DNA from 4 places in the Ensifer sp. GW823-FHT05D09 genome. Region 2 is predicted to be linked to each of the others. Evidence: riboswitches for the same ligand, from Rfam matches in the RefSeq annotation. Region 2 holds a riboswitch; each other region holds the start of a gene.
The links. Region 2 has a riboswitch for cobalamin ahead of bluB (5,6-dimethylbenzimidazole synthase). Riboswitches for the same ligand answer to the same signal wherever they lie in the genome.

Region 1 (5,963 bases), 180 kb from region 2:
TCGACGAAGAACGGATCGGTTTCCGGCGCGCCCCAGCGGCCGCTCACCTCATCCTGAATCTGTTTCGGAAGCGAATCGAAGAACACCTTGTAATCGCTCAGCGAAATTGTTTCGCGAATCTCGCGGTCACGGCTGGCCGCATTGGTCGGCCCGGCCATGAGATAGCGGATAAGCGCGTCGCCATCCTCCGGCACGCCGGTCACGAGATAGCCCTCGCTCGCCATGGCACGCAGCACTTCGACGGTGCCCGCCGGAGTGTCGAGCCCGACGCCGTTGCCGAGCCGTCCGTCGCGGTTGGGGTAATTGGCCATGATGATGGCGATCCGGCGTTCGGCCGGCCTTGCGCGGCGCAGCCTCGCCCAGTTGACGGCGAGCCTCGCAGCAAACCGCACCCGGTCGGCAAGCGGCTCGTGCCCGACGATGTTAGCTTCCACCTTGGCATCGTAGATCGAGGCCGCCTTGAAGGAGACGGCGCGCGCGAGGATGCGGCCATCGACCTCGGGCAAGGCGACGTTCATGGCAAGATCGCGCGCCATTAGCCCCTGCGGCGAGGTCGCCCATTGCGCCCGCGACGACCCCGAGAAGATCACCTGCAGCACCGGCGCGCCGGTCGATTCCAGCACGGTCGGCTGCCGGTCGGCGCCGGGAGACGAGACGGCAAAGCCTGTGGCGTTCATCACCACGTCCGGTGCAGCTTCCGCAAAGATCGATTGCAGCGTGCCGACCGAAACGGCATCCTTCAGGCTGGCGACGAACAGCGGCAGCACGCGCATGCCCTCAGCGGCAAGCGCCTCGATCAACGCCTCGACCGGCCGCGTCTCGCCGCTCTGCACCAGGGCGCGATAAAAGCAGATCCCGATGGTCGGGGGTTCGAATCCCTCCCCGGCGACCGTCCTTTCCCGGACACGGGTCTGCCATTCGCTGACGCCGATGACGCCCGCCCCCGGCCACCAGATACCAGCCTTCAACAGAGGTTTTGCCGGCTGCGGCTTTTCCGCACCGGAGATCAGCGCCTCGGCATAATCGAGGAACAGTCCGGCATTGTCGGCGCCACCTTCGGTGAAATAGGCCCAGAGGCGCTGGCGATCGTCGGCTGCAACGGTCGAGAACGGCTCCAGCCCCGGATCGGGCTTGTCGTCGCCCGGCAGCACCGCGATCTGGAAGCGGTGGGTGACGGCGGCGGCATGCAATGCTTCCAGCACGTAACGGAAATAGCTGGCGCCACCGAGCGGCCGGACCACGATGAGCCTGGCATGCCGCGCCGTGCGCTCGACGTAAGTGTCGACCGACATCGGGTGCATGAGGTTCATCAGGCTGGCGATACGCAGACTTGCCCCATCGTCGCGCCGACCATGGGCCGCGGCGATCGAGGAAAGCTCGGTGTCGGCGGCCGACAGGAAAAGCACGTCGGCCGGCGTTTGCCCCAGATCGATCGCTTCGTTGCCGTCGGCGATCGTTCCTTTCTGGGCGAGAAGCAGATGCATTGTTCTATCCGTTCAAGCAGTTCCAGGAAGGTTTCTTCCTGGATCTACGTTGCTTCAAGGCGTCAGGCGAGCGCGGTGATGGCCGCGCGCACCGCAGCTTCGTCCATGTCGTGCAGGCCGATGACGACGAGGCGCGTTCCGCGCTTCTCGCCGGCAGCCCAGGCGCGGTCGTAATACTGGTCGATGCGGGCGCCAACAGCCTGGATCAAGAGGCGCATCGGCTTGCCGGGCACATCGGCAAAGCCCTTGAGGCGCAGCACGTCGTGCTCGGCAATGACACCCTTGAGGCGGTCGATAAAGGTGGCCGGATCGGCGATCGCGCCGAGCTCGACAACGAAGCTGTCGAACTCGTCGTGAGAATGCTCCTCGCCCGCTTCATGCTCCATCTCGTGGTGCGACTTGCGGTTGGCGATATCGCTTTCCGTGCCGACGCCAAGGCCGAGCAGGATGGCCGCGGCAACTTCGCCGTTCTTGGCTTCGATCATGGTCGGCTTGCGGCTGGTGCGCGAAGCCACTTCGTCGCGCACGGCCTTGAGGCCCGAGGCGTCGATCAGGTCGGTCTTGTTGAGCACGATCAGGTCGGCGGCGGTCAGCTGGTCCTCGAACAGTTCCTCGATCGGGCTTTCGTGGTCGAGATTGTCGTCCTCGACGCGCAGCGCATCGACCTTGTCGTGGTCGTCGGCAAAACGGCCAGCGGCAACGGCAGCGCTATCGACCACGGTGACGACGCCGTCGACAGTCACTTCGCTGCGGATATCCGGCCAGTTGAAGGCGGCGATCAGCGGCTGCGGCAGCGCCAGACCCGACGTTTCGATGATGATGTGGTCAGGACGGTTTTCGCGCTCGAGCAGCTTTGTCATGGTCGGGATGAAATCATCGGCAACCGTGCAGCAGATGCAGCCATTGGTGAGCTCGATGATGTCGTCTTCCGAGCAGGCTTCCGCGCCGCAGCCCTTCAGGACGTCGCCGTCGACGCCGAGATCGCCGAATTCGTTGATGATCAGCGCGATGCGCTTGCCGTCGGCGTTCTGCAGCAGGTTGCGGATCATCGTCGTCTTGCCGGCACCGAGGAAGCCAGTGATGACGGTCGCCGGGATCTTGCCCTGGTTGGCTCTCGCAGTGGTCATGGATCAACCCTTCATTTTCAGCGGCAATCCGGCCGCGACAAAGTAAACTTCCGCGGATTTCTCCGCAACGATCTGGTGAAGCCGGCCGGCATGGTCGCGGAAGTCGCGGGCCATGCGGTTCTCGGGCACGATGCCGAGGCCGACTTCGTTGGAAACAAGGATGAGGCGCGCCCGAGCCTCGGGCAGAAACGCGGCAAGGGCAGCGAACTCCGCCGCCATGTCGCGTTCTTCCATCATTAGGTTGGTGACCCAAAGCGTCAGGCAGTCGACGAGCACCACGCGATTTTCGTCGTCGATGCGTGTCAGCAGCGAGACGAGATCGAGCGGCTCCTCATGCGTCGTCCAACCTTCGCCGCGCCTTTCTTTGTGATGGTCGATGCGCTCGCGCATCTCGTCGTCCCAGGCCCGGCCGGTCGCGACATAATGCATGGCGAGCCCAGAGGCTTCGACGAGCCTTTCGGAGAAGCCGGATTTGCCGGAACGGGCACCGCCGAGGACCAGAACCGGCCCGGCATGGGAATTGCTCATGTGCGTTGCGGCCTCACGTGCTCGGTCGCGAGTTCGAGCGGCAACAGCATCTCACCGCGCCAAAGGCGCGTTCGGAAAATGGTCGATAAGCCAAGACAACCTCCGTGATGGCGTGGGAAGCGGGCTTCCCTTCGGGCGGAATGCCCCTGTCGGACGGCAGGTCTCCTGGCTCACGGCGTCACGCGCCCAGACATCGCTTCGCGTCGTGACGCGAAAAACAACGCAAGGGCCCGAACGGCCCGCCTCACCTTCCCGGCGTTTTCATGTTTCGTGAAAGGCGGACGATTCGTAGAAGAAGAGGCGTCCAACCCGGCTGATCACGAAGCCACGCCAGTGGCTTTTCCGGCTGAATTCCGAACCGCCTTCGATTGCCCATGCAATCCAGAGGTAGCCGGTCTTCAGCCCGATGGCGAACCCTGACCGTTCTACAGTCGCGGGGTCGGCTGCGATAAGGATGCCCGATTTGGGTCCATCCGTCACATTCCCAATTATTCCCCCGCATCGCCACGATCCGGGGAAACCATCCAACGTCAGATGATTAGGAAGCGGGCGGTGCAAAGTCAATCGACGCGTGCGACACCTCCCCGGCCGAATTGCGTCGCGCGACGATTTGCCGAACGCGAAGTACCCCGGGGCCGCAAGTCGTCGTCACACGGCATAAGCGCTGCACCACGGCGGCGAACTTCATTTTAGCGATTGCAGATAATGCGATAAACTAGCCCAACAAGAGGCTTCGTTGATCCGGTAGGCAAATGGAACGCAGGCTCGCCGCCGTGATGATTGCCGACGTTTCCGGCTATGGACTGCTCACCCAAGCCGACGAGGAGGGTACATGCGCGCGATTTCAGGCCGATCTGCACGACCTGTTCGAACAACGGATCGCCGCGCACCATGGACGGCTGATCAAGACCATGGGCGACGGGTTGCTGGTCGAGTTCCACAGTGTCGTCGAAGCGGTCCGTTGCGCGGTGGAGGTTCAGCGCGCGAAATCCGATAGCCGCGGCTCCGAAGAGGGGCGGCTGGAATTTCGCATCGGCATCAATCTTGGCGATGTCATCGTTGAAGGCGACGACATTCAAGGCGATGGCGTGATCATTGCCGAGCGCCTGCAGAGCCTCGCCGAACCGGGTGGGATCGTCATTTCCGGCACCGCCTACGATCAGGTCGAGAAACACCTCGATGTCCGTTTCGTCTCTCTCGGCGAACAACGCCTGAAGCATATCGAAAAGCCGGTTCGGGCTTATCGCCTGGCGCTGAACGAAGCCCACGCGGGCAGCGCGAAAGCCGCAACGCGCCGCATGACGCGCTGGCCGGCACTTGCTACATCCGCGGTCGTGCTTGTGGCGGCGAGCGGCGTCGCCTGGTGGCAGCCGTGGGAGCCACCCGTGGAAACGCCCCAAGTCCGACTATCGAACCTGAGTGTTCCGGACAAACCGTCGATCGCGGTGCTTCCGTTTGCCAATGTGAGCGACGATCCGAGGCAGGAGTATTTCGCCGATGGCATGACCGATGGGCTCGTCACCGAGCTCGCCCAGGTCTCCGGCCTGTTCGTGATCGCGCGCAACTCGACCTTCACCTACAAGAACAAGGCGGTGACACCCAGGCAGGTGTCCAAAGAACTCGGCGTCAGATACGTGCTTGAAGGCAGTGTGCAGCGTGCCGGAGAGCAACTGCGGATCAATGCCCAGCTCGTCGATAGTCTCAGCGGCGGCCACGTTTGGGCCGGAAAGTTCGACGGTTCACTGTCCGATGTCTTTGCACTACAGGACGAAGTGATGCGCGGCATTGCCGACGCGCTGGCACTTCGGCTGGACCCGGACCAGCAGATGGCCTCCGGGCGCAAGGAAACGATGGTGCCTGCGGCCTTCGATGCGTTCCTGCGCGGCTGGGAGCATCACCGTCGCACGACCCCGGAGGACTTTGCAAAGGCAGTGCCCTATTTCGAGCAGGCGATTGCGCTCGATCCCGCCTATGGGCGCGCCTACGCCGCCGCGGCCATGGTCTACGCGCGCATCTGCATGTGGCGCTGGCATTATCAGCTGGGTATCTCGCGGACCGAAGCGAGAGCCAAGGCGACGCAATATCTGCGGATCGCCCAGAAGCACAAGACAGCGCTCGCCTATCAGGCGTCCGCTCTCCTGTCCGAAGCGGACTGGCAATATGCCGACGCGCTGGCCGCACTCAAGGAAGCGATCGCGCTTGAACCGGGCGACTCCTGGAGCTACGCGCTGACGGCCCTCGTGCTGACCTCCGTCGGCCGTCCGGCGGAGGCCCTGCCCTACATCCGCACGGCCATGCGCCTCGATCCGCATTCTCCGTCCTTCTTCATCTACGTCCTTGGACTGACGCAATTCGGCCTCGAGGATTTCGAGGCGGCAGCGGCAGCAACGAAGCGCAGCATCGAACTCAACCCTCAGGATGACGGCTCATTCCTTCTTCTTGCCTCCGCTTCCGGGCACCTCGGTCGCCGCGCGGAAGCGGAGGCGGCCATAACCCGTTTCAACGGGCTTCGCCTCGCACGCGGCGGCACTGCGGCCAGCATCGCGACGAGCCCGCCCCTGGACCTGGCGACGCAGGAGGACAGCGCGCGCTTCTATCGGGGACTGCGGCTGGCGGGCCTGCCCGAGACCTTGATGAACACCGACTTCATCGCCGCCAACAGACTGGAAGCCGACGAAGCCCGCTCACTTCTCCTCGGGCATCGGCTGCATGGACGCATGCTGGATTCGGGCGAGGAACACGAGGCTGTGATTTCGATCGCGGGCATGGCCACTCTGACGGGAGACTGGGCCTCCATCGGCGCCGGTCGCATGACGGACGTCGA
Region 2 (5,963 bases):
CGTCCGCCATGCGCTGATCCCCACAGTTTGATCCGGGCTAGAGCCGCTCCCCCCCACGCTCTTCCGGAAACCCATCGAAATTTAGAGTAAAAAATCCGTTACCGGTACTGTCACTAGTGCCAGTTTCTTCTCCGCCGCCGGACTGACAGCATCACGCCATCCCCCAAAGACAAGGATGGAGAGAACGATGATCAGGATCCTCAACGGCAGGACACGCGGACAGCACCCACAGGCCATCGACGAGATGTTCAAGTTGCGCAAGCGCGTCTTTCACGACTTCCTGAAATGGGACGTTCAGACCGATGGGGACTGGGAGATCGACAACTACGACAAGTCGAACCCGCTCTACATCCTGTCCTATTCGCCGGACACCGGAAAGCTGCGCGGATCGCTGAGGCTGCTGCCGACGCTTGGCCCCAACATGCTGGACGATACGTTCCCGATCCTGCTTGGCGACAACCCGGAGATCCGCAGCGCCTCGATCTGGGAATCGAGCCGCTTTTGCATCGATCCGGAAATTTCCCAGGACCGTGCTTCCAATCAGGTCACGGTTGCCGCCGCAGAACTGATGTGCGGCGTCGGCGAACTCGGACTTGCCTCCGGCATCAGCCACATCGTTACGGTCACCGACGTCTTCCTCGAGCGGATGTTCCGTCGCATGGGTTGCCCCGGCGAGCGCATCGGTGAACCGCACCGGATCGGCTCGGTCTTTGCCGTGGCGGTCGCCTGGGAAGTGACGCCGTCGCTGCTGAGCGCCATGAAGGCCGTCGCCGCGATCGAAGGCACCGTGCTTGAGCGGCCGATGTCGCTGGAAACCGCACGCGCAGCCTGACACCGGATTGGAGCCGTCCATTCGTCCGAGAGGACGACACTGTTAACGCATTACGAGGCTTGTCGTTGCACACGCAGTGACAAGCCTTATGATAAGGCTGAAACAGGAAATGCCGACGGCGACCGATCCCGGACAACAAGGGCGGCGCAGCGCGGTTGCAGAAATGGACGTTCGCCCTTGTTCCGGAACATGAAAACCCTTGCCGCGGCGACTTTGCCGCTGCTTCTGGTTCTTGCCGATCAGGCGCTGGCCTCCAGCGTGTGCGACCGCCTGAACACCCGGCTTGCGCAATTGCCCGAAGCCATCACCACCACGGCCGATACGCGCGATTACGCGAGCGCCATTTCGCGACAGAACATTGAATTGCGTCGGGCGCGCAACGATCGCCGCCGCGCCGGCTGCGGCACAGGCAGCGTCGTCGTGTTCAATGGCGGCGACCCGGATATCTGCGCTGATATCAACAGCCTGATCGCCGAGATGGAAGACAATCTCGCTATCCTCAAATCGGAACGCCAGCAGCTGATATCGGGCGATGGCGACGACACGCGTCGGCGCATCCTGGCTGCACTCGAGATCAACGGTTGTTATGGCGACCGCGAGGAATTTGCCAGCGCCGACCCGGACGCGCCGGAAACGCATCGCAATATCCTGCGCGATCTGCCGCCGGAGGAATCCTACGGGCCGTTGTTGCGCGATGGCGACGCAGACGGATACCCTCCGGAAAGCGGCGTCTATTCCGGCACGCTTCGCACCATGTGCGTGCGCACCTGCGACGGCGCCTTCTTCCCCATTTCGTCCGAGGCGAGCCCGGCGGACTTTGCTCGCGACGAGCAGGCCTGTCGCGCCCGCTGCCCGGGTGCCGAAACCGAGCTCTTCTTCCACGAGCTTGCGACCGAAGAGAGCGACCAGATGGTTTCCGCCTCGACTGGACGCCCCTATCGGGAATTGCCGAACGCCTTTGCCTACCGGACGCGAGACGTCGGCAAGCCCGGCATCTGCGGCTGCCAGATCCCGAAGACGGTGGCAACAACGCCCAAGGCAGGCGGCGGCAATTCCAGCGATAGTCAGTCCTCGATCATCGTCATCGAAGGCAATAAGGGGGCAGATGCCCCTTCTGCCAAGGTGACGGTTCCCGCTGAAGAGCGCCCCTACGATCCCGCCAAGAGCAAGGTGCGGGTCATCGGGCCGACGTTCCTGCCCCAGGAGGAAACGTCGATCGACCTTCGCCACCCCAAGGGTCCGGCTTACCAACCGGTTCAGAGCAACTGATCGCGGCGTCAGCCTTCCGGCAGGCTCCCCAACCTTCCTCGAATACCAGTTCCTCCAGCGGCAGGCGCTGGCGCCAGCCTTTTACCGCCAGTTCCGGCTCACGGTAGAGGTGGTCGACGAAGCCCAGGCAAAGCCAGGCGACGATCACGACATGATCGGGTATGCCGAGGATCGCCTTGATCTCGTTCTCATGAAAGATGCTGACCCAGCCGACGCCGACGCCTTCAGCGCGCGCGGCAAGCCAGAGATTCTGGACGGCGCAGACGGTGGAATAGACATCCATGTCAGGATTGTGGGTGCGCCCGAGAACGACCGAGCCGCCGCGTGTGCGATCGCATGTCACGCAGATACTGAGCGGTGCCTTGCGGATACCCTCCAGTTTCAGCGAGCGGTATTTCGCGCGCTGATCACCATCGAACATCAGCGCAGCTTCGTCGTTGGCGCGGGAAAACGCCTGCCAGACCCGCTCGCGGGTTTCCGCCTGGCGCACGACGACGAAATTCCATGGCTGCATGAACCCCACCGATGGCGCCCGGTGCGCTGCATTGAGCAGGCGCATCACCAGATCGTCAGGCAAGGGGTCGGGCAGGAACTGATCCCGCACGTCCCGGCGTGTTTCGATGGCGCGGTAGACGGCTTCGCGCTCGTCAAATGAAAAGGCTTCTGCGGCCGCAAGGCCGCCATTCGCGTCAGTCAGCATCGTTCGATCCCCAACAATGCACAACCTTCCGCCGTCCGCGCGGGTTTCGGTCTATCTTGCCAGGCCGGTCTTCTGACTTCGGATCCCCCGGCCGCTCCGCCTTCCCAGATCCGATGAAGATCCAGTGGCAAGACTTTGAGAAAACTCAAGATCCCTGGGGCAGCCGTCCCCGTCACAGCGTTGGGCACGTTCCGGAGTGACACCGGATTCCCGATTCTCCCGCGTCGCGGGCACCTGACGACGCCATAAGTGCACAGCCCATAGGGAATGACAAGCAACTCGGTGGGTGCCCGCCGGCACCGTGCGAGCCTTTCGGCAGCGGTCGACATCGGAGACCTTTCGACCGCTGCCCTTGCGGCTCACTATCAAAGCGGGGCGACGGGATGTGGCGAGCCGTCATAGCCACCCCAGACCGACTGGTCGAAGCAGATGACCGACCCCGTCATCAGGCCGGATTCGTTCGAGGACAGATAGGCGCAGGCGCGCGCGACTTCCTTGGGATCGACAAGCCGGCCGAAAGGCTGGCTGGCGGCCGCCTTTTCCAGCCAGTCGGCTGCAGCACCGTGAAACTCTCGCTGGATGCGATCTTCCCCCTCTGAGGCCATCCATCCGATATTGAGACCGTTGACACGAATACGGTTGCGCAACAGCGCGTAAGCCGTGTTCTTGGTCAGCGTCTCCAGCGCGCCCTTGGACGAGCAATAGGCAGCGATGAACGGCTGCCCGGCCATGGCCGACATGGAACCGATGTTGACGATCGTGCCCTGAGTGCCCTCCCTTCGCATAACCTTGACAGCCTCCTGGATCAGGAAGAACGGCGCCCGCACATTGATGGCGAACATCCGGTCGAAGAGTTCGGGGCTTGTATCGAGAATGGTGCCGCGATCGGTGATTGCTGCCGCGTTGACCAGCGCATCGACCCGCCCGAAGGTGGCGTCGCAGGCGTTGACAACCTTTCGGGCATCTTCGACCTTTTCGAGATCCGCTTCGACATAAAGCACCTGCGCGCCGCTCGCCTTGCGGATCTCCTCAGCCTTCGCCTCTCCCTTGGCAGTGTTGCGCCCGCAGATGACGATGCCTTCGGCCCCGCGTTCCGCAAACAGGCTGGCGATCGTTGCCCCCAACCCTTGCGTCCCACCGGTGACGATGGCGACCTTGCCGTCAAGACGGCCGTGTTGTTCGGTCATGAAATTCCTCCCAGGAGTGAAAGTGTCATCGAAACAGGAACGGCCCCCGCCGCCGAGCGCCGGGGACCTGTCATGGCGATATCTTCTGTTCAGCTCAGCTTGCGCTGTGCCTGCTCTTCAAGCGCTTTGCGGAAATCCGCCTCGCTCCACCTTCCTGAAAGCGCCTCATGCATCAACTGCGCCTGTGTTTTCGGCGCAAGGCCGCCGAGCGGCGGGTCGCGATCGAGATTGGTCGGGAAGGAATAACCTTCGGCACAGGACGCAATCGCATTGGCGACCTCACCCTTCGAAAGGGCGCCGGATGCGATAAGAGCTGTCAGCGCCGGATAGAGCGCCGCGCTCATCTTCACGCGATCCACGGTCTCCATCGCTCGCCCGAAGGCCGACGAAACCTGCAGCAGATTGGCAACGCGCTTGATATCGGTCGAACGGTTGCTGCCGGCGGCATGGAACAGCGCCGGATTGAAGAAAACGACATCGCCCTTTGCAAGCGGCAACTGCACGTGATGTTCGTCGAAATAGGCGCGGAACTCCGGCCGCTTCAGCGCGAGGTAGCCGGGCACATAGGTCTGGCTATAGGGCAGGAACAGCGTTGGGCCGCTTTCAAGCGGCATGTCGCAATGAGCAACCGCCCCCTGCAGCGTCAGGACAGGTGACAGCCGGTGCACATGAGCCGGATATTGCTCGATGACATCAGAGCTCTGGAAGCCGAGGTGGTAGTCGCGATGCGCCGCCTGCGACGCCCCACCCGGATTGACCCGATTGACCTGCGCCGTCATCTGATAGTTCGGACCAAGCCAGGCTTCGCTGACAAGTGCAATGATGGCATTGGCATAGTAGGCGGCAAAATTTTCAGGGCTCTTCAGGCAGTGCTTTTCGAGCGAGTTCCAGATCCGGTCGTTGGCGCCGGGCTTGGCAAAATGGTCGCCGCCGCCGCTCTTGGTGCGGTGCTGCTCCTCGATGATCGCATCGAAGATGCCGCTGGCGGCATCGATGACGGTTGTGTCGGCGTAGGCGTGCTTGAACACGGCAACACCTGGACCGGTCGCCAGCACTTCGCAGATCTCGGCCAGTGCCGCGCGGCGCCCCTCGGCCGTCGCGCAGGCTGAAACCAGGCTGGCGCTGTCATAGATCAGCACGTTCTTCTCGCAGGCGAGCGCATGCGGATAGTCCGCAAGGTTCGTCTGGCGCTCCACCTCGGCACGAAATTCTTCGATGTCGCAGCCATCTTCGCTCAGCCACACGCGGTCGAGGCGCTGGCGCGCATTGTTGTCGGTCTTCATCCCGTTCCTCCTCAGAAACATTCGATGCCCCGACTATAGGCGCCGTCCAATCATGATATAGAGCAGGAATCCATCAAAAAACCATCAGGAGAGATCGCCGTTGGCTCATCCGTTTCTGGTCAAGGATATTGCTTTTCAGGCCGGGCTCAGCACCGCGACCGTCGATCGCGTCCTGAACGGGCGCCCCGGCGTGCGCCAGCAGACCGAAGCGCGCGTGAAGGCCGCCATTCGCGAGCTGGAAAAGCAGCAATCCGGATTGGAGATCCAGGGCCAGAGGCGGACGATCGACGTGGTGATGGAGGCACCGGAGCGTTTTACCGATGCGGTCAGAGAGGCATTCGAAACCGAAGCGCCGACCTTCATGCCAACGACGTTCCGTTGTCGCTTCCACTTCGCCGAGACGATGCGCCCGCAGGACATCGCCCAGCTTCTCGACCGCATTCGGTTGCGCGGAACCGATGGGGTGGTGTTGAAAGCGCCTGATATGCCTGAAGTCGCGGGCGCCGTCGCCCGCCTGGAACAGGCGGGTATCCCGGTGATTACGCTTGTCACCGACCTGCCGAATTCGGCGCGGACCGCCTATGCCGGCGCAGACAACCGTGCGGCCGGCGAAACGGCGGCCTATCTCATCGGCGAACGCTTCGCTGAACGCTCCGCGACCGTGCTCGTGACAATTTCAAGCAGTCGTTTCC
Region 3 (5,963 bases), on a different contig from region 2:
GACCTGATCGCATGCCCGGAGACGACATCGTTCCGGACGATAGGATTATGTTGGTTGGACATTTGGATTCTCCGTTGCCTTGGGGTCAGCAGCCGCGGCAATACGGATTGGCGCACTCACTAGTTGAAAGTGGGCCGGCAGTCAATCCTGCGGCCGACATGGGCCGGCAGCACGGTCAAGCCGCTCAAGGCTTTCAGCCCCGGACCAGTTTGGTCCGAGAAAAAATGCTGGGGCGTCGGAAGACGTCCTTGCGCTCAAAAATCCCAGTCTTCGTCTTCGGTGGCGACCGCCTTGCCGATGACATAGGACGAGCCGGAGCCGGAGAAGAAGTCGTGGTTCTCGTCGGCGTTCGGCGACAGCGCCGAGAGGATCGCCGGGTTGACCTTGCAGGCATCGGCCGGGAACAGCGCCTCGTAGCCGAGGTTCATCAGCGCCTTGTTGGCGTTGTAGTGCAGGAACTTCTTCACGTCCTCGGTCAGCCCGACGCTGTCGTAAAGCGATTCCGTGTATTTCGCCTCGTTGTCGTAGAGTTCGAGCAGCAAGTCGAAGGCGAAGTCCTTGATCTCCTGCCGGCGCTCTTCGCTCAGGCGCTCGAGGCCCTTCTGGAACTTGTAGCCGATGTAATAGCCGTGCACCGCTTCGTCGCGGATGATGAGCCGGATCATGTCGGCGGTGTTGGTCAGCTTGGCGCGGCTCGACCAGTACATCGGCAGGTAGAAACCGGAGTAGAAGAGGAAGCTCTCGAGGAAGACACTGGCGATCTTGCGCTTCAGCGGATCGGCCGTGCGATAGTGCTCGAGAATGAGCGCCGACTTCTTCTGCAGATGCTCGTTCTCCTCCGACCAGCGATAGGCATCATCGACGTCTGGCGTCGAGCAAAGCGTCGAAAAGATCGAGGAGTAGGAGCGGGCGTGCACCGCTTCCATGAAGGAGATGTTGGAATAGACAGCTTCCTCATGCGGCGTGATCGAATCCGCCATCAGGGTCGGCGCGCCGATGCTCGTCTGGATCGTGTCGAGCAGGGTCAGGCCGGTGAAAACGCGGATCGTCAGCTGTTGCTCTTCCGGGCGAAGTGCTGCCCAGGAGGGAATGTCGTTCGACAGCGGCACCTTTTCCGGCAACCAGAAATTGCCGGTGAGCCGGTTCCAGACTTCGAGGTCCTTGTCGTCCTCGATACGGTTCCAGTTGATGGCGCGCACGGCCTGCGGACCCTTGGGCGCCTTGGTCTTTACTTGGATGTTCATTGTGTTCCCCGGGATATCAAAGAGCGCAGGAGACGCAGCCCTGCACTTCCGTGCCGGACAGCGCCATCTGACGAAGGCGGATGTAGTAGATCGTCTTGATGCCCTTCTTCCAGGCATGGATCTGCGCCCGGTTGATGTCGCGGGTCGTCGCCGTGTCCTTGAAGAACAGGGTCAATGACAGGCCCTGGTCCACATGCTGGGTCGCGGCCGCATAGGTGTCGATGATCTTTTCCGGGCCGATCTCGTAGGCGTCCTGGTAGTAGTCGAGATTGTCGTTGGTCATGAAGGCGGCCGGGTAGTAGACGCGGCCGATCTTGCCTTCCTTGCGGATTTCGATCTTCGACACGATCGGGTGGATCGAGGAGGTCGAGTGGTTGATGTAGGAGATCGACCCGGTCGGCGGTACCGCCTGCAGGTTCTGGTTATAAAGGCCGGAGGTCATCACGGCCTGCTTCAGCGCCAGCCAGTCTTCCTGCGTCGGGATATCGATGCCCGCGGTTTCGAACAGCTCGCGCACCCGCTCCGTCGCCGGCTTCCATTCCTGTTCGGTGTATTTGTCGAAATACTCGCCGGAGGCGTATTTCGAGTTCTCGAAGCCTTTGAAGCTCGTGCCGCGTTCGACCGCAATGCGGTTTGAGGCGCGGATGGCGTGGTAAGTAACCGTGTAGAAGTAGATATTGGTGAAATCGATGCCTTCGTCCGAGCCGTAATAGACCCGTTCGCGGGCGAGATAGCCGTGCAGGTTCATCTGGCCGAGGCCGATCGCATGGCTGTCGTCGTTGCCCTTCTCGACGGAGGGAACCGACGAGATGTGGCTCATGTCCGACACCGCCGTCAGCGCCCGGATCGAGGTCTCGATCGTCTTGCCGAAATCCGTGCTGTCCATCGCGGCTGCGATGTTCAGCGAGCCGAGGTTGCAGGAAATGTCCTTGCCCATGTGCTTGTAGGACAGGTCGTCATTGTATTCGCTGGCTTCGCTGACCTGCAGGATTTCCGAGCACAGGTTGCTCATGGTGATCCGGCCGGCGATTGGGTTGGCGCGGTTCACCGTGTCTTCGAACATGATGTAGGGGTAACCGCTTTCGAACTGGATTTCGGCTAGGACCTGGAAGAATTCGCGCGCCTTGATCTTCTTTTTGCGGATCCGGCTGTCGGCGACCATTTCCCGGTATTTTTCCGTGACCGAGATGTCGGTGAAGGCAACGCCGTAGACGCGCTCCACGTCATAGGGCGAAAACAGGTACATGTCCTCGTTGTTCTTGGCGAGTTCGAAGGTGATGTCCGGGACGACGACGCCGAGCGACAGCGTCTTGATGCGGATCTTCTCGTCGGCGTTTTCGCGCTTGGTGTCGAGGAAGCGCATGATGTCGGGGTGGTGCGCGTTGAGGTAGACCGCACCTGCGCCCTGGCGCGCGCCGAGCTGGTTGGCGTAGGAGAACGAATCCTCCAGGAGCTTCATCACGGGGATGATGCCCGAGGACTGGTTTTCGATCTGCTTGATCGGCGCGCCGGCCTCGCGGATGTTGGTGAGCGAGAGCGCAACGCCGCCGCCGCGCTTCGACAACTGCAGCGCCGAATTGATGCCGCGCGCGATGCTCTCCATGTTGTCCTCGACCCTCAGCAGAAAGCAGGAGACAAGCTCGCCGCGCTGCTTCTTGCCGGCGTTGAGGAAGGTTGGCGTTGCCGGCTGGAAGCGGCCGGAGATGATCTCGTCGACCATGTCGCGCGCGAGCGCTTCGTCGCCGCGCGAAAGCGCCAGCGCCACCATGCAGACGCGGTCCTCGTAGCGCTCGAGGTAACGCTTCCCGTCGAAGGTCTTCAGCGTGTAGCTGGTGTAATACTTGAAGGCGCCGAGGAAGGTCGGGAAACGGAATTTCTTGTCATAGGCGTGATCGAACAGGTCGCGCACGAAGTTGAACGAATACTGGTCGAGAACCTCCTGCTCGTAGTAGCCCTCGACCACGAGGTAGTCGAGTTTCTCGCGCAGGTTATGGAAGAACACGGTGTTCTGGTTGACGTGCTGCAGGAAGTACTGCTTCGCCGCCAGCCGATCCTTGTCGAGCTGGATCCGGCCGTCCTCGTCATAGAGGTTCAGCATCGCGTTCAGCGCGTGGTAATCAAGCGCCGCTTCCGTCGCCTTCAAGGGGCGTTCGAGTGTTGAGACGTCCAAAATCGTTCCATCCCGTTTTTGACATTGGCGACGTCCTCGTCGGTTCCAAGCAATTCGAACCGGTAGAGATACGGAACCTGGCACTTGGCCGAGATCACGTCGCCGGCGATCCCGTAGGTCGCGCCGAAATTGCTGTTGCCCGCGGCAATCACGCCGCGGATGTGGGAGCGGTTGTCCGCATCGTTCAGGAAGCGGATTACCTGTTTGGGCACTGCGCCCCGGCCGTCGTCGCCGCAATAGGTCGGCACGACGAGCACATAGGGTTCCTTGATCTCAAGCGGCCCGTCGGTCGGGCTGACGGGAATACGTTTGGCGCGCAGGCCGAGCTTGCCGACGAAGCGATGGGTGTTTTCCGAGCGGGTGGAAAAATAGACGAGCAGCCCCATCGCGCCGCACCTCTCTTTAGGAGAGGGCGCTGATCTTGTCGGGGCGGAAGCCTGCCCAATGTTCCGGGCCGGCGACGACGACGGGAAGCTGCATGTAGCCGAGGCCCTTGACCGTCTGAAGCGCGTCCTCGTCGATCGAGATGTCGATGACCTCATAGTTGACGCCCTTGCGGTCGAGCGCACGGTAGGTGGCGGTGCATTGGACGCAGGCGGGCTTGCTGTAGACGGTGACGTTCATTTCTTCCTCGTTGGGTCGGCTGGATCTGGGCATGAAAAGGCATGCGGGCGCGCGAACACGCTCCGGCGAAAGGGCAGGGCTGGCAGGATGACGGCTTGCTCTGGCCGAAACGACCGAGCGCACCTCTTCGTCAGATGCGCGGGTTCCAGCGCCTCTTCATTGGCGAGTAGTAGGAATTCGATGACGCGGACATGACTTCACCCCGAAGTTGAAGACGGCGCTTCCGGGGAGACGTCGAGACGAACAGGCAGGTTTCATCCTGCCGCAAGCACACCTCTGACCTCTCCGGACACCCCGCCCGTGGACGTTTATCGATCGAGGCAGGTCTCCTGGCTCACGGGTCGGTGCTTCTGTCCGGACCTTCCCGAAGCCTCATGCTTCAGTGGCCGAATGCTGGACAGTTGCTCGCCGTTTACAGTTGCGGGGGCAGCCACGGCTTAGCCAGGCGAAATCGCCACAGCGCACCGTATTCCCATCTTCGCTCCCAATCCTTGCGAATCGGAAGAACCTCGAACACTAGATATAGTATATGGCCGGGAAATTGCGTCAATAGGTTCGATGGTGCCGATGCCCGCGGGAACGGACAATATTTTCCCGGGTGTGGATAACGGGGAGTAAATGCGCGGTTCCAACAAAGCCTGTGGATGAAGAGCCGTCGTTGACGGCTCCCCGCGTCGAACGCGTCAGGCCGCGAAGACTTGCACCGGGCGGTTGTCGCGGTCGACGGCCACCATGATGAAGACGCCACGGGCCGTCAGCGTCCGTTTTGTGCCCACCAAATCTTCCGACCACAACTCGACCTCGATCGTTGTCGAGCTCCGTCCGGTTCTCACGATCCGGGCAACGACCTCGATGATCGAACCAACGGTGATGCGATGCTTGAAATCGATGTGCTGGCAGGAGGCAAGCACGGTTGTCCTGCGGCTTGCCCGCGTGGCGGCGATGAAGGCCGCCTTGGTCATCTGCGCCAGTGCATCGCCGCCGAACATGGCGCCGAAGCTGTTGGCCTGATCGGGGAAGACGATATCGACCATACGGACGGCATCGTCTTTTGCCGGCGAGATCGTAGTGCTGTCGAGCGGAGGCAGCGACCATCCGGCGTGCTTGCCTTCGGGCATCGCCACCATGGTGAACTGGCCGCGGGTACACAGATCACTTGTGCCCCCGATCAGGTCTTCGGCGATCATGTCGACTTCGACCACCATCGACCTCCGGCCGACCTTTATCGGACGGCCGGTAAAACTGACGATCTGGCCAATGCGGGCAGGGGCGCGGAAATCGACACGGTCGCAGGAGGCGGTGACGAACGGAACGCGGCCGTGGCGCGTGGCGACGATGAAGGCAATCCGGTCCATCAGCGCCAGGCCCGCGCCGCCGAAGAGCGTACCGTGATGATTGGTGTCGCCGGGAAAGACGATGTCGACCAAGGTGGCAGGCGCCGGGGTTTCCCCCGGCGCCATCTCGATATCGCTGTTACGCTTCATGCGCTTGCTGCATCCCGGCGGGAGGCGGCGAAAGATTGCCTCAGCGCCTGGGCCGCCTCAACCATGTTGACGAGCGCCGGGCGCACTTCATCCCAGCGGCGGGTCTTGAGGCCGCAATCCGGGTTGACCCAGATCTGCGCCGGCGCCAGGCCGTCGGTCGCCTTTTCGATCAGGTGCACCATCTCGTCCACGGTCGGCACCCGTGGCGAGTGGATGTCGTAGACGCCGGGGCCTATCTCGTTCGGATAGGCCTGATCAGTGAAGGCGCCGAGCAGTTCCATTCTCGAGCGCGAGGTTTCGATGGAGATGACGTCGGCATCCATCGCCGCGATCGCCGCCATGATGTCGTTGAACTCCGAGTAGCACATGTGGGTGTGGATCTGCGTTTCGTCACCCACACCGGAGGCGCTGATGCGGAAGCATTCGACCGCCCAGTCGAGA
Region 4 (5,963 bases), on a different contig from region 2:
CATCGTCACCGGGCCGGTGAGCATGCCCTTCACAGGCCTTGACGTCAGCGACTGCGCATAGGTTGCCCAATCCACCGTCATCGGGTTCGGCCGCGAGACATCGCCGAAGATGATCGGTGGGCGCACATAACGCGAACCGTAGCTTTGCACCCAGCCGCTCTGCGTGAAGGCGTAGCCGGAGAGTTGCTCGCCGAAATACTGCACCATGTCGTTGCGCTCGAACTCGCCATGCACCAGCACCTCGATGCCGATTTCCTCCTGCCAGCGCACGGCCTTCTCCGTCTCCTGGCGCAGGTAAGCAAGGTAGTCGACATAGCTGAGTTCGCCCTTGGCATGCAGCGATCGCGCCTGGCGCACCTCCGGCGTCTGCGGGAAGGAGCCGATGGTCGTTGTCGGGAAGAGCGGCAGGGCCAGCCTGTCTTCCTGCAGCCGACGGCGCGTCGCAAAGCCCGACTGGCGACGGCTGTCGGCTGCCGTCAGGTTCTTCAGGCGTCCGGCGACCAGCGGGTCATGGACCTTCAGCGAGGTGAGCCGCGCTTCGGCGGCCGCGATCGATTTTGCAAAGACCTGTTCGGGATGGGCAAGGCCGGGCTCGAAGGCGCGGGCAAGCAGGCTGAGCTCGTCCAGTTTCTGCAGAGCGAAGGCAAGCCAGGTGACGAGCTCCGGGTCGAGCGCCCGTTCGAGATCGAGATCAACAGGCACATGCAGCAGCGAGCACGACGGCGCAAGCTCGATGTGGTCGCGGCCATGCGCCTCGACCAGCGGCTGCAGCCGGCGGAAGAGACCGGCAAGATCCGTCCGCCACACATTGCGGCCATCGACGACCCCGAGCGACAGAACCAGCTGTGCTGGCGCCGACTCGATGAGGGCGTCCAGCTGTTGCGGCGCCCGCACGAGATCGAGATGCAGCCCGGTGACCGGCAGTGAAAGCGCTATCGGCAGGTTGTCACCGATCGCGCCGAAATAGGTCGCAAGCATGATTTTTAACTGCGGTACTTCCGAAGCGAACGTCCGGTAAGTCAGTGCCAGCGCCTGGCGTTCCCGCTCGTTGAGATCGAGCACAAGGCAGGGTTCGTCGATCTGCACCCATTCGACACCGGCGTTCGCAAGCTCTCTGAGAAGTTTCACATAGACGGGCACCAGCCGCTCGATCAGCTCGATCGGCTCGAACCCGCCGGCAGGCGCCTTGCCGAGCTTCAGGAAGGTCACGGGGCCGAGCACGACGGGACGGGTGACATGCCCAAGCGCGCTCGCTTCAAGGAAGGCCTCCAGCGGTGCGTTGCGCGTCAGCTCGAAGCGCTGGTCCTCAGCGAATTCCGGGACCATGTAGTGATAGTTGGTGTCGAACCACTTGGTCATCTCCAGCGCCTGGTTGCCGCCGTCCGGGCCGCCATGGGTGCAGCCGGAAGCGCAGGTCGCGGTCGTCGAACCACGTGCCATGGCGAAGTACGTGTCGAGATCGACCGGGCCGCCTTTCCAGCCATAGGCCGGCGGCACCGCGCCAACGAGCACGGATGTGTCGAGAACCTGATCGTACAGTGAGAAGTCGTTCGATGGAATGATCTGGATCCCCCGCGTTTTTTGCGCGGCCCAGTTTTCCGCCCGAAGGCTCGCGGCAACGGCGAGCAGATCCTGTCTGTCGATCTTGCCGGCCCAATAGCGCTCCAGCGCGAACTTCAGTTCACGGTGTCTGCCGATACGTGGGAAGCCGAGATTGGCTGTCTTGATGGTCATTTCCTTACCCCGAGGTTGTGGGCAAGGCTTTGAATGCGACGCATCCACGACCGAGGCAGGCTCGTTCGTCAAGGCGGCACATCGGACACCCCGCCCGTGGACGTTATCGATCGCGGCAGGTCTCCTGGCTTGCGGGTCAACACGAACCGTCCCGTCTTCCCGAGGCGTCTCCCTCAGTGACATCATTGGACGGCCGCTCGCCGCTTACAGTTGCGGGGGCAGCTCCGGCATGGGCGCCTTGCGGCGCCGCACCGTATTCCCTCTTAGCTCCGGCCCGTCGCAAGACGGGCCGCAGAACCACGATTGTTTGACAATGCCCTGCAAAGACGGGCAGGTCAATCGCATAAAGAAATGTTTATGTCTTTATTTTCAAGTTTCGATGGGCTGGGGAATTTTGCGGCAACGGCGCGCGGCACCGCATCACGACAGGCTGCTGCAGGGGAACCACGCCGTCATCGGCTACAAGCGGCGACGGAGCGTTGCCGGGATCGGGCTCTTTTACGGGCTGCCATGGAATGGCAATGTCGCCTGCACGCGCGCGAATGCTGTCATTGTCGCGCGTCAGGCCGATGTCTCGGAGCTGGAATTCGCTGAATGTATCGACTGTCGTCGTGATGTCGGCGGCTCTCCTGGCAAAACTCCAGACATGGCGGATGATCGATCGCAGTGCGCTCGGCATTGCTAACCCCTTCATTTCTGCGGTGGTGTGTTCGCGAGAAAATTGAGGATTTTCACGGTTTCGCGCAAAGCGGTTTCTCGCATGCTGCCATAAAGAATGCTTATCTCAACGCATGAGCAAGATTCCCCCCATGAGCGCGGTGCGCGCCTTCGAGGCTGCCGCCCGGCACCTGAGTTTCACCCGCGCGGCGCAGGAGCTGGGTATGACCCAGGCTGCAGTCAGCTATCAGATCCGGCTGCTGGAGGACCGCACCGGCACGGCTCTTTTTGTCCGCCTGCCCAGGGAAGTGCGGTTGACGGCCGCCGGCAGACAGCTCGCGCCGAAGGTGACGGAAGCGATCGATCTCCTGGGGACGGCCTTCTCCGAGATTGCCGACAAGACCGAACATCACCTGCATATCTCCGTGCTTCCGACAGTGGTCTCAAGCTGGCTCGGCTCAAGGCTCGCCTCGTTCCAGGCGGCCCATCCGAACATCAGCATTCGCGTCCACATGTCGACCGAGCTGATCGACTTCAAGCGCGATGCGATCGACCTCGTGGTGCGCAGCGGTAACGGTGACTGGCCGGGCCACGACGTGTTTCCGCTTTTCCCGATCGAATACCTGCCGGTATGCACGCCGACATTCCTGGAAAAACATCAGCTCAGGCATCCCTCCGACGTACTCAAGGTGCGCCGCTTCGGCAATGCCAGCTGGTGGCGGCGCTGGATGGTCGAGACCGGCGTGGAGCCACCCGCCAGTAACGGCACCGAGCTGATTTTCGACGTCCAGGCGATGGATGTGGCGACCACATTGCTCGACCACGGTATCGCCATGGCCGTCTCGACCTTCCTGATCGAGGAGCTTCGCAGCGGAAAACTGATCCGGCCGTTCAACCATGTGGTCAGGGACGGCCGCGCCTATTGGCTTGTCTATCCGCAAAGCCACCGACGGCAGAAGAAGATCCAGGCGTTCCGCGAGTGGATCATCGCCGAGGCCGCCGCCTCGAACGCGCAGCTGGCAGCGGCGATGGGCGAATGACTCTGATTGGAGGCGACAATATACATGCAGTCATGAATTATTATTCATAGCGTGAATTATATTGACATAACCCCGGGGCGTGGTTTTAATCATGACAGTCGGAAGTCGAGGAGGAGTTCCGGCAAACTCACACATCAGCGGTCATTTCTGACGGCACGATTGGTTTTTGGGAGGGGCTTCGGCCTCGAGGAGGACGCTTGCGCACTTTTTTGAGCACGACCGCACTGGCGGTCATTGCAACTACGTTTCTGGCTGGCGCTGCCAACGCGGAGACGGCCAACCCGTTTCGCTGCGAACCCGGCGAAAAATATGTCATGAACGTCATGGTATCGGGCGTCGAATACTGGTTCCCGGTCTATGAAATGTTCAAGCAGGCCGGCCAGCAGTTCGGCTGCGAGACCGAATACACCGGCACGCCGGAATATGACGTCAACAAGCAGATCGCCACCTTCGACCAGGCGCTGGCACAGAACCCGGCGGGCATCCTCGTTCACCCGATGAACTCGGATCCCTTCATCGAGCCGATCAACCGCGCCATCGACCAGGGCACGGCGGTCGTCACGTTTGCCGCCGACTCGCCGCTCTCCAAGCGCATCTCGTTCATCACCTCGGACAACACCCGCGAAGGCGTCTATGCCGCCGACGCGATCGCCGAGAAGATGGGCGGCAAGGGCGAATACGCCGTTCTGGAAAACCCCGGCCAGGACAACCACGACAAGCGCATCACGGCCTTTGTCGGCCGCATGGCTGAAAAGTGGCCCGACATGAAACTGGTCGGCCGCGCCGCTTCCAACCAGGATCCGAACAAGGCCTATCAGGGCCTGATGAGCCTGATCCAGGCCAATCCGAACCTCGGCGCTGTCTTCATGCCGGAAGCCAACTCGGCGATCGGTGCGGCACAGGCCAGCAAGGAAAGCGGCGGCAAGGTTCTCGTCATGTGCGCCGACGTCAACGCCAACATCCTCGACATGATCAAGGCCGGCGAAGTGTTCGGCTCGATCAACCCCAACCAGGGCATGCAGGGCTATATGGGCTTCATGCTGCTGTGGCTTGCCAAGCACCCCGAACTCATCGATCCGATGAACGACGCCAAGCGTTCCGGCTTCAACCCGATGAGCATTCCCTTCGTCGACAATGGTCTGTCGATCGTCACCGCCGCCAATGCGGACGACTTCTACTGGGACAAGTACCTGAAGCGCCGCGGCACCAAGGGCATTGACGAGTAAGGGTCTTTGACATGGCTATCCGGATGTCCGGATAGCCAGTCGAACGCATGAGAGTGGAGAAGGCGATGATATCGCAGCCGGTCCTTCAGGTCCGCAACGTCACCAAGCACTTCGGGGCTGTGAAGGCGTTGACCAATGTGGATTTCAACCTCGAAAAAGGCGAGATCCACGCGCTTTGCGGCGAGAACGGCGCAGGCAAATCCACCCTCATGAACATCATCGCCGGCGTGCTGCAGCCGAACGAGGGCGAAATCCTCGTCGACGGCACGCCGACGAAGATTTCTTCGCCGGCCGCAGCCCAAACGCTCGGCATCGGCCTCGTCCACCAGGAAATCGCGCTCTGCCCGGATGCGACGGTGGCGGAAAACATGTTCATGGCGGCAACCAACCGGCGGCGATCGCCGCTGATGAACTACGCCTCGCTTGCCCGCGATGCGCAAAAGGTGATGAACCGGCTGGCGCCGATCGACGTGCGCCGCAAGGTCGCCGACCTCTCCATTTCCAGCCAGCAGCTGGTCGAGATCGCCAAGGCGCTGACGCTCGACTGCCGGGTGCTGATCCTTGACGAGCCGACGGCGGCGCTGACGGAGGCCGAGGCGCAGGCGCTGTTCGGCATCATCCGCGACCTGAAGGCCGCTGGCATTTCCATCATCTACATCAGCCATCGCATGGCGGAAATCTTCAGCCTGTGCGACCGCGTCACTGTCTTTCGCGACGGCCGCCATGTCTCGACGGAACGCATTACCGACGTGACACCGGACGATGTCGTGCGTCGCATGGTCGGCCGCGAGATCACCCAGCTCTATCCGCCCAAACAGGCAGCGGGCGAGCAATCCGACGAGGTCATCCTGTCGGTGCGCGGCCTCGGCGACGGCGAGCGCATCGACGGTGTCGGTTTCGAGCTGCGCAAGGGCGAAATCCTCGGGATCGGTGGACTGATCGGCTCCGGTCGCACCGAGATCGCCGAAGCCATCTGCGGCCTGCGCCGCAAGGTGCGCGGCGACGTGCTGCTGCACGGCAAGACGCAGGCGATCGGCAACTATCGAGACGCTGTCGATACCGGCATCGTCTACCTCTCCGAGGATCGCAAGGGATCCGGTGTGTTCGTCGACATGTCGATCGCCCAGAACATTTCGGTCCTGGATCTGAAGACGCTGACCGGGCCGCTTGGGCTGATGAACGCGAAGGCGGAAGCGGACCTCGCCAGCGAGTTTACCCGGCGGCTCGGCGTGCGCATGGGCGGCATCGCCATGCCGGTGTCGTCGCTCTCGGGCGGCAACCAGCAGAAGGTGGCCATCGCCAAGCA

Region 1: linked by a shared signal. The riboswitch ahead of cobU (bifunctional adenosylcobinamide kinase/adenosylcobinamide-phosphate guanylyltransferase) and the one ahead of bluB (5,6-dimethylbenzimidazole synthase) in region 2 are both predicted to bind cobalamin.
Region 3: linked by a shared signal. The riboswitch ahead of nrdH (glutaredoxin-like protein NrdH) and the one ahead of bluB (5,6-dimethylbenzimidazole synthase) in region 2 are both predicted to bind cobalamin.
Region 4: linked by a shared signal. The riboswitch ahead of metE (5-methyltetrahydropteroyltriglutamate--homocysteine S-methyltransferase) and the one ahead of bluB (5,6-dimethylbenzimidazole synthase) in region 2 are both predicted to bind cobalamin.

The regions. Positions count from the first base shown of each region.
Region 1 covers NZ_JBXAIA010000002.1:758,285-764,247, forward strand. Annotated here, with positions in the region: gene cobN (cobaltochelatase subunit CobN) at 1-1,484, opposite strand, end outside; gene cobW (cobalamin biosynthesis protein CobW) at 1,547-2,611, opposite strand; gene cobU (bifunctional adenosylcobinamide kinase/adenosylcobinamide-phosphate guanylyltransferase) at 2,615-3,139, opposite strand; cobalamin riboswitch at 3,278-3,679, opposite strand; gene AC1Q80_RS09425 (adenylate/guanylate cyclase domain-containing protein) at 3,892-5,963, shown strand, end outside.
Region 2 covers NZ_JBXAIA010000002.1:579,054-585,016, forward strand. Annotated here, with positions in the region: gene AC1Q80_RS08530 (helix-turn-helix transcriptional regulator) at 1-31, shown strand, start outside; gene AC1Q80_RS08535 (acyl-homoserine-lactone synthase) at 188-832, shown strand; gene AC1Q80_RS08540 (DUF2865 domain-containing protein) at 1,022-2,101, shown strand; gene bluB (5,6-dimethylbenzimidazole synthase) at 2,010-2,801, opposite strand; cobalamin riboswitch at 2,847-3,054, opposite strand; gene AC1Q80_RS08550 (SDR family oxidoreductase) at 3,167-3,988, opposite strand; gene AC1Q80_RS08555 (phytanoyl-CoA dioxygenase family protein) at 4,078-5,271, opposite strand; gene AC1Q80_RS08560 (LacI family DNA-binding transcriptional regulator) at 5,372-5,963, shown strand, end outside.
Region 3 covers NZ_JBXAIA010000005.1:292,101-298,063, forward strand. Annotated here, with positions in the region: gene AC1Q80_RS17275 (RtcB family protein) at 1-62, opposite strand, end outside; gene nrdF (class 1b ribonucleoside-diphosphate reductase subunit beta) at 255-1,244, opposite strand; gene nrdE (class 1b ribonucleoside-diphosphate reductase subunit alpha) at 1,261-3,414, opposite strand; gene nrdI (class Ib ribonucleoside-diphosphate reductase assembly flavoprotein NrdI) at 3,384-3,800, opposite strand; gene nrdH (glutaredoxin-like protein NrdH) at 3,817-4,038, opposite strand; cobalamin riboswitch at 4,341-4,565, opposite strand; gene AC1Q80_RS17300 (acyl-CoA thioesterase) at 4,722-5,522, opposite strand; gene metE (5-methyltetrahydropteroyltriglutamate--homocysteine S-methyltransferase) at 5,519-5,963, opposite strand, start outside.
Region 4 covers NZ_JBXAIA010000005.1:298,240-304,202, forward strand. Annotated here, with positions in the region: gene metE (5-methyltetrahydropteroyltriglutamate--homocysteine S-methyltransferase) at 1-1,734, opposite strand, end outside; cobalamin riboswitch at 1,832-2,051, opposite strand; gene AC1Q80_RS17310 (hypothetical protein) at 2,048-2,419, shown strand; gene AC1Q80_RS17315 (LysR substrate-binding domain-containing protein) at 2,526-3,431, shown strand; gene AC1Q80_RS17320 (substrate-binding domain-containing protein) at 3,629-4,657, shown strand; gene AC1Q80_RS17325 (sugar ABC transporter ATP-binding protein) at 4,723-5,963, shown strand, end outside.